One region of the Mesorhizobium sp. M0029 genome, then DNA from elsewhere that is predicted to be linked to it. Evidence: predicted binding sites of a transcription regulator. Region 1 holds the regulator's gene; the other holds the start of a gene.
The links. Region 1 encodes LexA, which represses DNA repair genes until DNA is damaged. Its sites were predicted from a motif close to TGTTCNNNNTGTGTTCNG; they were not measured.

Region 1 (5,641 bases):
CGCTCAGCCTGATCGCCAATCTGGCCGTGATGCCGATTGTTTCGTTGATCGTCATGCCTTTTGCCGTGCTCAGCGCACTGGCGATGCCGTTCGGCGCCGACGGGCCGTTCCTCTATGTGATGGGCAAGGGTCTGATGGCGATGATCGCTATATCGGCCTGGATTTCCGAGCGCTCGCCGGTCGACGCCGTCGGGCTGATCTCCATCCGCTCGGTGCTGTTAGTGGCGGTCGCCCTCGTCATCGCCACCATGGCCACCACCTGGCTCAGGTTGGCGGCCGTGCCTTTCGCGCTGGCCGGCCTGTTGACGGTGCCGCAGGTGCTTACGCCAGACGTGCTCATATCCGAGGATGCGCATCTGGTGGCCATGCCGATCGGTGGCGGCGAACTCGCCCTCAACCGCGAACGCTCCAACGAATTCACCACGGACAATTGGAAACGGGCGCTGCGGGCCGAAACCATTATCCCACCTGAGATTTTCGAGGCAACAGATACGCGGTTCGATCTCGATCCGCTCGATCTGCCGCCCGGCTCGCCCTTCTATTGCACCGGCGATCTCTGTATCGCCCGGCACCCTTCCGGAGCCATTGTAGCGCTTGCGAAAGACCGCAAGACGGCGCGGCCGGCCTGTGCCTTCGCGAGCCTGATCGTCATCGATGACGCCACCGCCTACAATCCGTGCCGCGACCCGCTGGTGCTGGTCGTGACGAAGAAACAGCTGGCCCGCGACGGCAGCGCCGCCGTCTTCTTCGATCCGCAATCGGCAGCTGCAGCGCCAACCATCCGCTTCGCCGTCGACAAGCCGTATCGCCCCTGGCACGAGCAACGCCGCTTCTCCCGCGAAGCGCGCGGCCTGCCGCCTTACAACCAGCGTGAAAAGTACAAACCCAAGCCGGCTCAGTAGCGCCGGATCAATCCGACAAGCTTGCCCTGCACCTTCACCCTGTCCGGTCCAAAAATGCGGGTCTCGTAGGCCGGGTTGGCGGCTTCCAGGGCGATCGAGGCGCCCTTGCGGCGGAAGCGTTTCAGGGTCGCTTCCTCATCGTCGACCAACGCCACCACGATCTCGCCGGGGCTGGCTGTGTCGGCATTGCGGATGATGACCGTGTCGCCATCGAAAATGCCGGCCTCGATCATCGAATCGCCCTTGACCTCGAGCGCGTAGTGTTCACCGCCCATGATCATGTCGGGCGGCACCGAGATCGAATGGGTCTGATGCTGGATGGCGTCGATCGGCACACCGGCAGCAATGCGTCCCATCACCGGGATCGACACCGCCGAAACGGCGTCGTCATTGCCGGCCGACATCGAACGCGACGGCGAGCCCGGCTTGATCTGGCGGCCGATACCGCCTTGGCCCATCGCGCCTTGTCCTTGGCCGCCTTGCCCTTGGCCGGTTTGACCAAGACTGCCCTGAATGACGCTCGGCGAAAACTTCCTCGCCGCATTGAGGCCTGGTGCGATCGAGTCGGGCAGCCGCAGCACTTCCAGCGCGCGCGCCCGGTTCGGCAGCCGGCGAATGAAACCGCGCTCCTCAAGCGCCGTGATCAGGCGGTGGATGCCGGACTTGGAGGCGAGGTCAAGCGCTTCCTTCATCTCATCGAAGGACGGCGGGATTCCGCTCTCCTTCAGGCGTTCATGGATGAACATCAGAAGCTCATGTTGTTTGCGCGTCAGCATCGCGGCCCCCAGGGGTTCTGAAACCAGAATCAGAAAAAACAAACCCAGAACAAACACTATCTGTTCCAGTTGTGTTCCGCAACCTTTTAAAGTTTAATGAATGTGTTGACGTTTTGTTCAGCGTGACGTTCGGCACCGCGAGCGGCGCTCGTAGTCGTTGGCCGGCAACGGGGTGAAACGAAGACAAAGTGCCCTGCGTCGTCGGCTACGATCGCCGCTTCCTTTTCGGACGGGGCTGCGCAGCATCCGCGCCGGGTTCACTCTGGGCATAGACCTGCAGCGTGTAGCCGATGTGAGCGGTCATCAGAGTTTTCGCACGTTCGACGTCGCGATCGAGGGCCGCTTCCATCAGGGCGGTATGGTGTTCGATCGCCACGGCGTCGCGCAGGGCCGCCACGGCCTTCCGGTGGCCATCCGTGCGGCCGGCGGCGGCGCGCAGCGTCGGGGCCAGACCCAGAAAGCGGTGATGGCGATGCAATTGGTCGGAAATCGTCGCATTGAAGCGCAGCAGCCAGCTGGATGTCGCGGCACTGAGCAGCGCCGCATGGAAGGCATCGTGTTTTTCGTACCACGCGTCGACCGCATCATCCGATGGATCGTCGAGAACAGACCCGCACCGTGAGAGACGATAGTGGGCGGCAACGACCGCGTCTTCCCACTCACGGTCGCCCTCCTCGATCGATTCCACCAGCAGGGGCAGTTCGACCACCAGCCGCGCACGCGCCAAATCCTCGAGCTCCGCCCGAGAGACGGGAGCGACCGCAAACCCGCGGTTGCTGATGGCGGTCACAAGCCGTTCCGCCTCCAGCCGCGACAGCGCCTCGCGCAACGGCGTCCAGCCGATGCCGTAGGTGTTGCGCAGCGTGCTCAGCTTCAACGGCGCGGCAGGCGCCAGCCGGGTCGCAAGAATATCGCGCCTGAGCAGGCGATAGGCCGCTTCCGTCTTCGAGGTCTGCTCGTCATCCAGCATCGTGATCCATCAGACATAAACGCTCGGCGGATCATTATATATCAAAGCCTTTCAATGGGTGAATTATATATAATGTTTGACAGTTCAAGGGCGACCACTCAAGATCGCCGGCATGTTTGGGCGGCAGGCTCCGCCGCGCGCGTTTGTCCATGGAGGGGCGCCGGATCATGAGCACGACACCCGATCTCGCTACAATCGAAGCAATGGATGCCGCCGATCCGCTGCGCTCCATGCGCGAACGCTTTGTCTTGCCGCAAGGCGTGATTTATCTCGACGGCAATTCCCTGGGCGCCGCGTCAGCGGTCGTCTTCAGCGAACTGCAGCAGGCCGCCACGCAGGAATGGGCGCACGACCTCATTCGCGCCTGGAACACCGCCGGCTGGTTCAACATGCCGTTGGAACTCGGAGATCAGCTCGGGCGACTGATCGGCGCGGCTGATGGGCAGACGGTGGTCTGCGACACAACCTCGATCAACATCTACAAGCTGCTGCACGCAGCGCTCGGCATGCGGCCGGATCGGTCGGTCATCGTTGCCGAGGGCGACAGTTTCCCGACCGACCTCTACATGGCCGAAGGCGTCGCCTCGACCCGGCCGGGAACGCGGCTGCGGCTGGAGGGCGTCGACGCGGCCGCAATCGAGGAGCTGATCGACGACAGCGTTGCCGTCATCCTGGTCAACCACGTCAACTACAAATCCGGCCAGTTGCGCGACATGGCGGCGCTGACGCGCAAGGCACATGACGCCGGCGCGCTGATCATCTGGGATCTCTGCCACACGGCCGGCGCCTTGCCGGTCGAACTTGACCGTGCCAATGCCGATTTCGCCGTCGGCTGCACCTACAAATACCTCAATGGCGGCCCGGGCTCGCCAGCCTTCATCTACGCGGCCGAGCGCCACCATGACGATGCCCACCAGCCGCTCAGCGGCTGGTGGGGCCATGCGCGGCCCTTTGCCTTCGAGCAGGGCTTTGCCGTCGGCAGCGGCATTCGCCGCTTCCTGTGCGGAACGCAGCCGGTGCTGTCGATGCGGGCGCTCAAGGGCGCGCTCGATATCTGGAACGACGTCGATATGGCGGCGGTGCGCAGAAAAAGCATCGCGCTGACCGACCTGTTTATCCAGCTCGTCGAAGCCAGATGCGGCGCCTACGGGCTTGAACTCGAAAGTCCTCGCGACGGCAGCCAGCGCGGCAGCCAGGTGTCGTTCCTCCATCCGCATGGCTATCAGGTGATGCGCGCGCTGATCGAGCGCGGCGTGATCGGCGATTTCCGGGCGCCGTCGACCATCCGTTTCGGCTTCACGCCGCTCTATGTCGGATATGGCGATGTCTGGCAGGCGGTCGAAGTCCTGGGGGATATTCTGCGCACCGGCGCCTGGCAGGACGCCCGCTTCGCGGTGAAGACCGCGGTCACCTGAGGAACTAGAGCAATTTCAGGAAAAGTGTGAAGCGGTTTTCCGTCCGCAATTGCGTCAAATCAAAGAGCTAGAGCATTTCGCCGTTTACGTTAAACGGTGAAATGCTCTAGAGCCGGGTGCGGACCGTCCAGAGCTCCGGAAACAGCACAACCTCCAGCATCTTCTTCAGATAGGAGGCGCCTGAGGTGCCGCCCGTGCCGCGCTTCAAGCCGATGATGCGCTCGACCGTGGTGACGTGGTTGAAGCGCCAGCGGCGGAAGTAATCCTCGAAGTCGACCAGCTTCTCGGCCAGTTCGTAGAGCATCCAGTAGCGCTGCGGGTCGCGGTAGACGGTTTGCCAGGCAGCCAGCACGTCTTCGTTCTCGACGCGCGTCTCGCGCCAGTCCGTGCGCCCGGCATCGGCGCCGATGTCGAAGCCATTGCGCGCCAAAAGCAGAAGCGCCTCGTCGTACAGCGACGGCGTGGCCAGGATCGCTTCCAGCCTGTCCGTAAGATCGGGCCGGTGCTTGTGCGGCCCGAGCATGGCTAGGTTGCGGTTGCCGGCCATGAACTCGATAGCGCGGTACTGCCACGACTGGAAGCCCGAGGATTGGCCGAGCGCGTCGCGAAACTCGGTGTATTCGCTTGGCGTCATCGTGCGCAGCACGTCCCAGGCATTGTTGAGCTGCTCGAAGATGCGCGCGACGCGAGACAGCATCTTGAAGCTCGGTTCGAGGCGGTCGGCGCGGATAGAGCGGATCGCGGCGCCGATCTCGTGCAAAGCGAGCTTCATCCACAATTCCGATGTCTGATGCTGGATGATGAACAGCATCTCGTCATGGGCCGAAGACAGCGGCGCCTGCGCATCGAGCACCTTGTCCAGCTGCAGATAGTCGCTGTAGGACATCCGCTCCTTGAACGACATCTGCGCGCCATCGGACGCCGGATCGTGCGGCTTAATCAATTGCTCTTCTCCGCGCGCAACCGGAAGCGCTGGATCTTGCCGGTCTGGGTTTTGGGCAAGGCGTCGATGAACTTCACCGAACGCGGATATTTGTAGGGCGCGATCGTTGCCTTGACGTGGTCCTGCAGGCGTTTGACGGTCAATGCGTCCGGCGAAACACCTTGCACAAGCACGATATGCGCCTCGACGATCTGGCCGCGTTCACCGTCCTCGGCGCCGGTCACCGCGCATTCGGCGACGTCGGGATGCGAGAGCAGCGCCGCTTCGACCTCGGGGCCGGCGATGTTGTAGCCGGCGCTGACGATCATGTCGTCGGAACGCGCGGCGAAGTGGAAGAAGCCATCCTCGTCCTGCGTGAACGTATCGCCGGTGAGATTCCAGCCATCGCGGACATAGTCCTTTTGCCTGGCATCGGCCATGTAGCGGCAGCCGGTCGGGCCGCGCACCGCCAGCCGGCCAGTAGAGCCGCGCGGCAGCTCCCGCATCTCGTCATCGACGATGCGTGCCTGATAGCCGCCGACGGGTTTGCCGGTGGAGGCCGGCTTCATGTCGTCGAAGCGGTTGGAGATGAAGATATGCAGCATCTCGGTGGCGCCGATCCCATCGAGGATCGGCTTGCCGGTCTTCTCAGTCCA
Region 2 (5,641 bases), on a different contig from region 1:
GTCATCGGCGCCGGCAAGGGCTCGGCACAGATGGCCGCTGCCTTCGAGAAAGTGTGGGACGGGCCAATCGAAGGGCTGGTCGTCACCCGCTATGGCTATGGCGCCAGATGCGAGCGCATCGAGATCATCGAGGCGGCGCATCCGGTGCCGGACGCAGCCGGTCTCGAAGCCTCGCGACGCCTGCTCGAAAAGGTGCAAGGGCTGACTGCGGACGACCTGGTAGTGGCTCTGATCTCAGGCGGAGGATCGGCGCTGCTGCCGTCGCCTGCCGCCGGCCTGACGCTCGCCGACGAAATCGCCGTCAACGAGGCGCTGCTTGCCTCCGGCGCGCCGATCGCGGCGATGAACACAATCCGCAAGCATCTCTCGACCATCAAGGGCGGCCGGCTGGCAGCTGCCGCCTGGCCGGCCAAACTGGTATCACTGGTTGTCTCTGACATTCCCGGCGACAACCCGGCGCTGGTGGCCTCCGGCCCGACCGTGCCCGACTCCGGCAACCGGGCCGATGCGCTGGCCTTGATAGCGGCCTACGGCATGAAACTGCCCAACGCCGTCATGGCGCACATCAACTCGCCAGAGGCCGATGCGCCAGATCCGGATGACCAGCGCTTTTCACGCAATGAAGTGCACCTGATCGCCTCGGCTGGCGTGTCGCTGGAAGCGGCAGCCGCTGAGGCAAAACGGCAGGGCATCGAAGCCGTCATCCTCTCCGATTCCATCGAGGGCGAGGCGCGCGAGGTCGGTGGCGTGCATGCAGCCATTGCGCGCGAAGTGGCGACGCGCAACCGGCCGTTCAAAAAGCCGGTGCTGATCCTGTCCGGAGGCGAGACGACCGTGACCTTGCGGGCCCCTGTTGACGGAAAAAGGGGCAAGGGCGGCCGCAACTCGGAATTCCTGCTTGCCTTTGCCATCGGCATCAGCGGCGCGGGAGGTATTCATGCACTGGCCGCCGATACCGACGGTATCGATGGCTCGGAAGACAATGCCGGCGCCTTTGCCGATGGCTCGACTGTCTCGCGCGTGCGTGCCGCCGGCGTCGACGCCAAGGCGATGCTGGCCGGCAACAATGCCTGGACGGCGTTCAACGCGATCGGCGATCTGTTCGTGCCGGGGCCGACGGGTACGAATGTGAATGATCTGAGGGCAATCCTGATCAGTTAATTCGGCCGTGGCGGCCGAAGTTTCCAACGTTGGATTCACGACCGTAGGTGATTGGCTGAAGCCACTCAGCTTCGTTATCCCTGGGCGAAGCAGGAGCGAAGCTCCTTGCTCCGCCCGTGGATGACGATGTCGCTGAGGCTTTCGCTCATCTCACGACCCCATCAGCCGCTTCACCTCTCTCATATCCCTGAGAAACCGCTCGCGCTCTGCCTCCTTGTCCGCGGGCTCATGAATACGCAGGATAAAGGAGGGGTGGATGGTGATGAATACGCGCAAGCCATCCTCGCGTTCGATCACCTGGCCGCGCATTTTCGTCACAGCAATGGCCTTGCCCAGCAGCGACAACGCCGCCGTTGCCCCAAGCGCCACGGCGAGGTCCGGCTTGATCAGCTCAAGCTCCCGGCCGATCCACCAGCGGCAGGCCTGGACTTCGCCGGTATTTGGCTTCGAGTGGATGCGGCGCTTGCCGCGCGGCTCGAACTTGAAGTGCTTGACGGCGTTGGTGACGTAGACTTTTTGCCGGTCGACGCCTGCGTCATCGAGAATTGCATCGAACACTTTGCCCGCTGGCCCGACAAAAGGTTTGCCGGCGAGATCTTCCTGATCGCCAGGTTGTTCGCCGACGAAGACCACTTTGGCGTCATCCGGCCCCTCGCCGAACACGGTCTGTGTCGCGTCGCGCCAGAGCGGACAGCGACGACAACCCTTTGCAGCCTCGCGCAAATCGGAAATCGTCTTGGCATCGTCTTCATCCGGCGCCTCGGCCGGCTCGGGCTTCGGCCAATGTCTTGCCTGCAGCTTGGCGTGGTGCGGCGCCGGCGTTGTCGGCAGTCTGGCAATCATATCCCTGGCGGCCTCGTCCGCTCCTGCGATCAGATCTGGAATGAGCGAGGCCTCGGGAAGGTTCCGCCAATATTTCTTCGGCATCTCCTTCTGCATCGCCTTCACCTTGAGCCGCGCCGGGTTGAAGATGTTTTCGAAATAGGTCAGCCACAACGCCTCGGTGTCGTCCTGATCGGGTGCATCGCCCTTGGCCGCACCCGGCCCGATCGCCAGCCTTTCGCCGTTCCAGTCGGCGGAGGCATAGGGCGTCAGGATGGTCCAGCGCATGCCGGTGAACCGCCGGACGAAGAAATCCGCGTTGCGCTCGACAATGAAATGCTCCGGCTCGAACCAGGCGACGTAGCGCTCGTTCTCGCCGTCGCCGATCTTCCGGAAGCGTACGAAGGCATGCATCTTATGGCTGTCGCGCCGCACCGCCTTTTCCATGGCTTCGAGCCGCCTGGTGTCGGGATCGGATGCGATCGCCAGCAGTTTCGGCTCGGTGCGCAGGCGCCAAAGCATCCAGTAGAGAAAGGCAAACCGGCCGGGGTCGGAGTGGCAGAAGGCGGTTTCGGCATGGGCGATGAACTCGCGCGGGACGGTAAGCTGCGCGCCCTCTGGCACCGCCGGCAAGGCATCTTGAGGATCATTGGCGTCGGACCCGACACCCCAACTAATATCCTCAGGTCGGACCTCATTCAGCGCCAGACGCCGTGCCGCATCGCGCCAACCGGCGAAATCGGTCTGGCTCGCTAGCCGGACAGTGTATCGGGCAAGGTCGAGCTGAGCCGGCTGCATGGTCAAAACAGCGACAGTTGTTCGCAGGACTTTACGATCGTGTCGCGCAGGCCTGTCTTGTCGGTGAGTCCGCCCGGCGACCAGCCTTCGGCGATGATGAAGGGCCTCAGCTTGGCGATCGAATGGCAGATCCGTCCGACATCTTCCAGCCGCATGCGTCGGTGGCGGCGGGTTTCAAGGATCTTCGCCACCACCTTGGTGCCCAGACCCGGAACCCGCAGCAGCGCTTCGCGGTCGGCGCGGTTGATGTCGACGGGAAACCTCGCCCGATTGCGCAAAGCCCAGGCGAGCTTGGGGTCAATGGCGAGATCGAGCATGCCGTCGCTGCTGCCGGCGAGGATTTCCGGCTGCGAAAAGCCGTAGAAACGCATCAGCCAGTCGGCCTGATAGAGCCGGTGCTCGCGCATCAGCGGCGGTTTTTGCAGCGGCAGCGACGATGACGAATCCGGGATCGGGCTGAAGGCGGAATAATAGACGCGCCGCAGGTGATAGCTGCCATAGAGCCGCGCGCTGGTGTGCAAAATGCCGTCGTCGGATGTCTTGTCGGCGCCGACAATCATCTGCGTCGACTGACCTCCGGGCGCAAAGCGTTCGCGCTTCTTGGTCCTCAGCGTCGGCTCGGCCTTTTCCTCCATCTTCCGGCGCAGGTTCGCCATGGAAAGGCGGATCGTTTCCGGCTTCTTCTCCGGCGCCAGTTTCTTGACGCCCTCATCGGTCGGCAGCTCGACATTGATCGACAGCCGGTCGGCATAAAGTCCGGCCTGCTCGACCAGTTCGGCCGAGCTTTCCGGAATGGTCTTCAGATGAATATAGCCGGAGAATTTTTCGTCCAGCCGCAGCCGCCGCGCCACTTCCACCATTTCGGCCATGGTCTCGTCGGGCGAACGGATGACGCCGGAGGACAGGAACAGGCCTTCGATGTAGTTGCGCCGATAAAAGTCCATGGTCAGCTTCACCACCTCGTCGATGCTAAAGCGGGCGCGGCGCACATTCGATGACGAGCGGTTGATGCAGTAGCTGCAATCGTAAATGCAGAAATTGGTCAGCAGGATTTTCAGGAGCGAAATGCAGCGGCCATCCGGCGCGTAGGAATGGCAGATGCCCATGCCTTCTGTGGAGCCGATACCGCCGGATTGGAGCGAATCCTTCTTCGCCGAGCCGGACGAGGCGCAAGAAGCATCGTATTTGGCGGCGTCAGACAGGATTGCCAGCTTTTCACGGACGGTGGGTGCGCTCATCCGTTCATGATATGTTCTTGAAGGCTGCAGCGCCACCTCATTTGATGCAGGCGGCGAAGAAGTAATCGCCGCCTTATCGTCGGGCTAGCAGGACGACTGCCCGAGTTCCAGGCGGTCTCTCAGACCTCGTGGAGGTAGAGGTGGTAATCCAGCTCGCTGACGGTGCGGGCGACGCGCAGATACTCCGACTGCTTGATCGCCACGAAGGTGCGATGCAGATCCTCGCCAAGCGCCTCTTTCAGGAAGCTCGAGGCCCGCGCCGCCTCGATCGCAGCGCGCCAGTCGACCGGCATGGTCGTGCGCGTGATGGCGGCTTCATAGCCATTCCCAGTGGTTTCGGGGCCGGGGTCGAGGCCTTCATCCAGACCCTTGATGATGCCGGCCAGCACCGTTGCCGCGATCAGGTAGGGATTGGCGTCGACACCCGACGGCCGGTGCTCGATGCGCCGGTTCTTGGCGTCGCCCGCCGGGATGCGCAGCGCCACCGAACGGTTGTTGACGCCCCAGGTCGGCGCCACCGGCGCATAGGACTGCGAGACGAAGCGCCGCCAGGAATTGGCGTGCGGCGCAAACACCAGCATCGATTCGGCCATGGTCTGGATCAGCCCGCCGAGCCCCTGCAGCAGCGGCAGCGACCAGCTTTCGCCGCCAGCCTCGGCAAAAACGTTACGGCCGTTCTTGTCCTGCAGCGAAACATGGAAATGCATGCCGGAGCCGGCGTATTTTTCGATCGGCTTGGCCATGAAGCAGGCGGTGACACCATGGCGGCGCGCCTGCGCCCGCACCAGCCGCTTCAACATGACGAGGTCGTCGGCCGCCCGCATGACATCCTTGCGGTAGTTCAGCGTCAGCTCGTACTGGCCGGGCGCGTATTCGGAAATCACCGTTTCGGCCGGAATGCCTTGCGCCTTAGCCGCGGCATAGATGTCGGAAAACAGCGGCTCCATGCCGTGCAGATGGTCGACGGAATAGACTTCCGTCTTGGCCGAGCGGCGGCCGTCGAGCACGGCGTCCGCCGGCTTTACCTTGCCGTCGGCGTCACGCTCATTGGCAAGCAGGAAAAATTCGAGTTCGAAGGCGCCGGCGGGATAGAGGCCCTTGGCCGCCAAGATGTCGACCTGCCTGGCCAGCGCCAGCCGTGGGTCCGACGACATAGGCTGTCCCTCGAGATGGTACATCGCCATCAGCAACTGGCCGCGCGGCGGGTTCGTGCCGTAAAGCGGCACCAGCGTGCCGGGGATCGGCCATGCCCTGAGATCGCCGTCTCCAGTCGTCCAGATCAGCCCGGTTTCGTGCACATCCTCGCCGGTGATGTCGAGGCCGAGGATCGAGATCGGCATGTGGCGGCCGCCCTCGAAGATGCTTTTCAGCTCATGCCGGCGCACGATCTTGCCGCGGCCGACCCCGTTGGCGTCGGTCAAGACGATATCGAAGGCTTCGATTTCGGGATGGGCGTCGAGAAAGGCTTGCGCCTCGGCGGGCGTCGAGCCCGAAGGTGAAGTCATGATTAGTGTACTCGAGTTTGGCTTGGCAGCTTGTCTCATGCCGTCAGCCTTGCCGCAACCGTGGCGAAGGCGGTGATCAGCCGGTTGACCTGGGCGCCGGTGGTGGCCGGTGAGATC

Region 2: a site for LexA is predicted at 4,021-4,038, ahead of NKJ76_RS17635 (putative DNA modification/repair radical SAM protein). Genes of this name have one in related genera too.

Annotation. Positions count from the first base shown of each region.
Region 1 covers NZ_JAMYVF010000002.1:61,997-67,637, reverse strand. Annotated here, with positions in the region: gene NKJ76_RS03450 (ComEC/Rec2 family competence protein) at 1-902, shown strand, start outside; gene lexA (transcriptional repressor LexA) at 896-1,678, opposite strand; gene NKJ76_RS03440 (GntR family transcriptional regulator) at 1,884-2,648, opposite strand; gene kynU (kynureninase) at 2,816-4,063, shown strand; gene kynA (tryptophan 2,3-dioxygenase) at 4,170-5,006, opposite strand; gene NKJ76_RS03425 (AMP-binding protein) at 5,003-5,641, opposite strand, start outside.
Region 2 covers NZ_JAMYVF010000010.1:25,135-30,775, forward strand. Annotated here, with positions in the region: gene NKJ76_RS17625 (glycerate kinase type-2 family protein) at 1-1,161, shown strand, start outside; gene NKJ76_RS17630 (UdgX family uracil-DNA binding protein) at 1,312-2,781, opposite strand; gene NKJ76_RS17635 (putative DNA modification/repair radical SAM protein) at 2,784-4,019, opposite strand; gene NKJ76_RS17640 (glutamine synthetase family protein) at 4,139-5,524, opposite strand; gene NKJ76_RS17645 (aspartate aminotransferase family protein) at 5,560-5,641, opposite strand, start outside.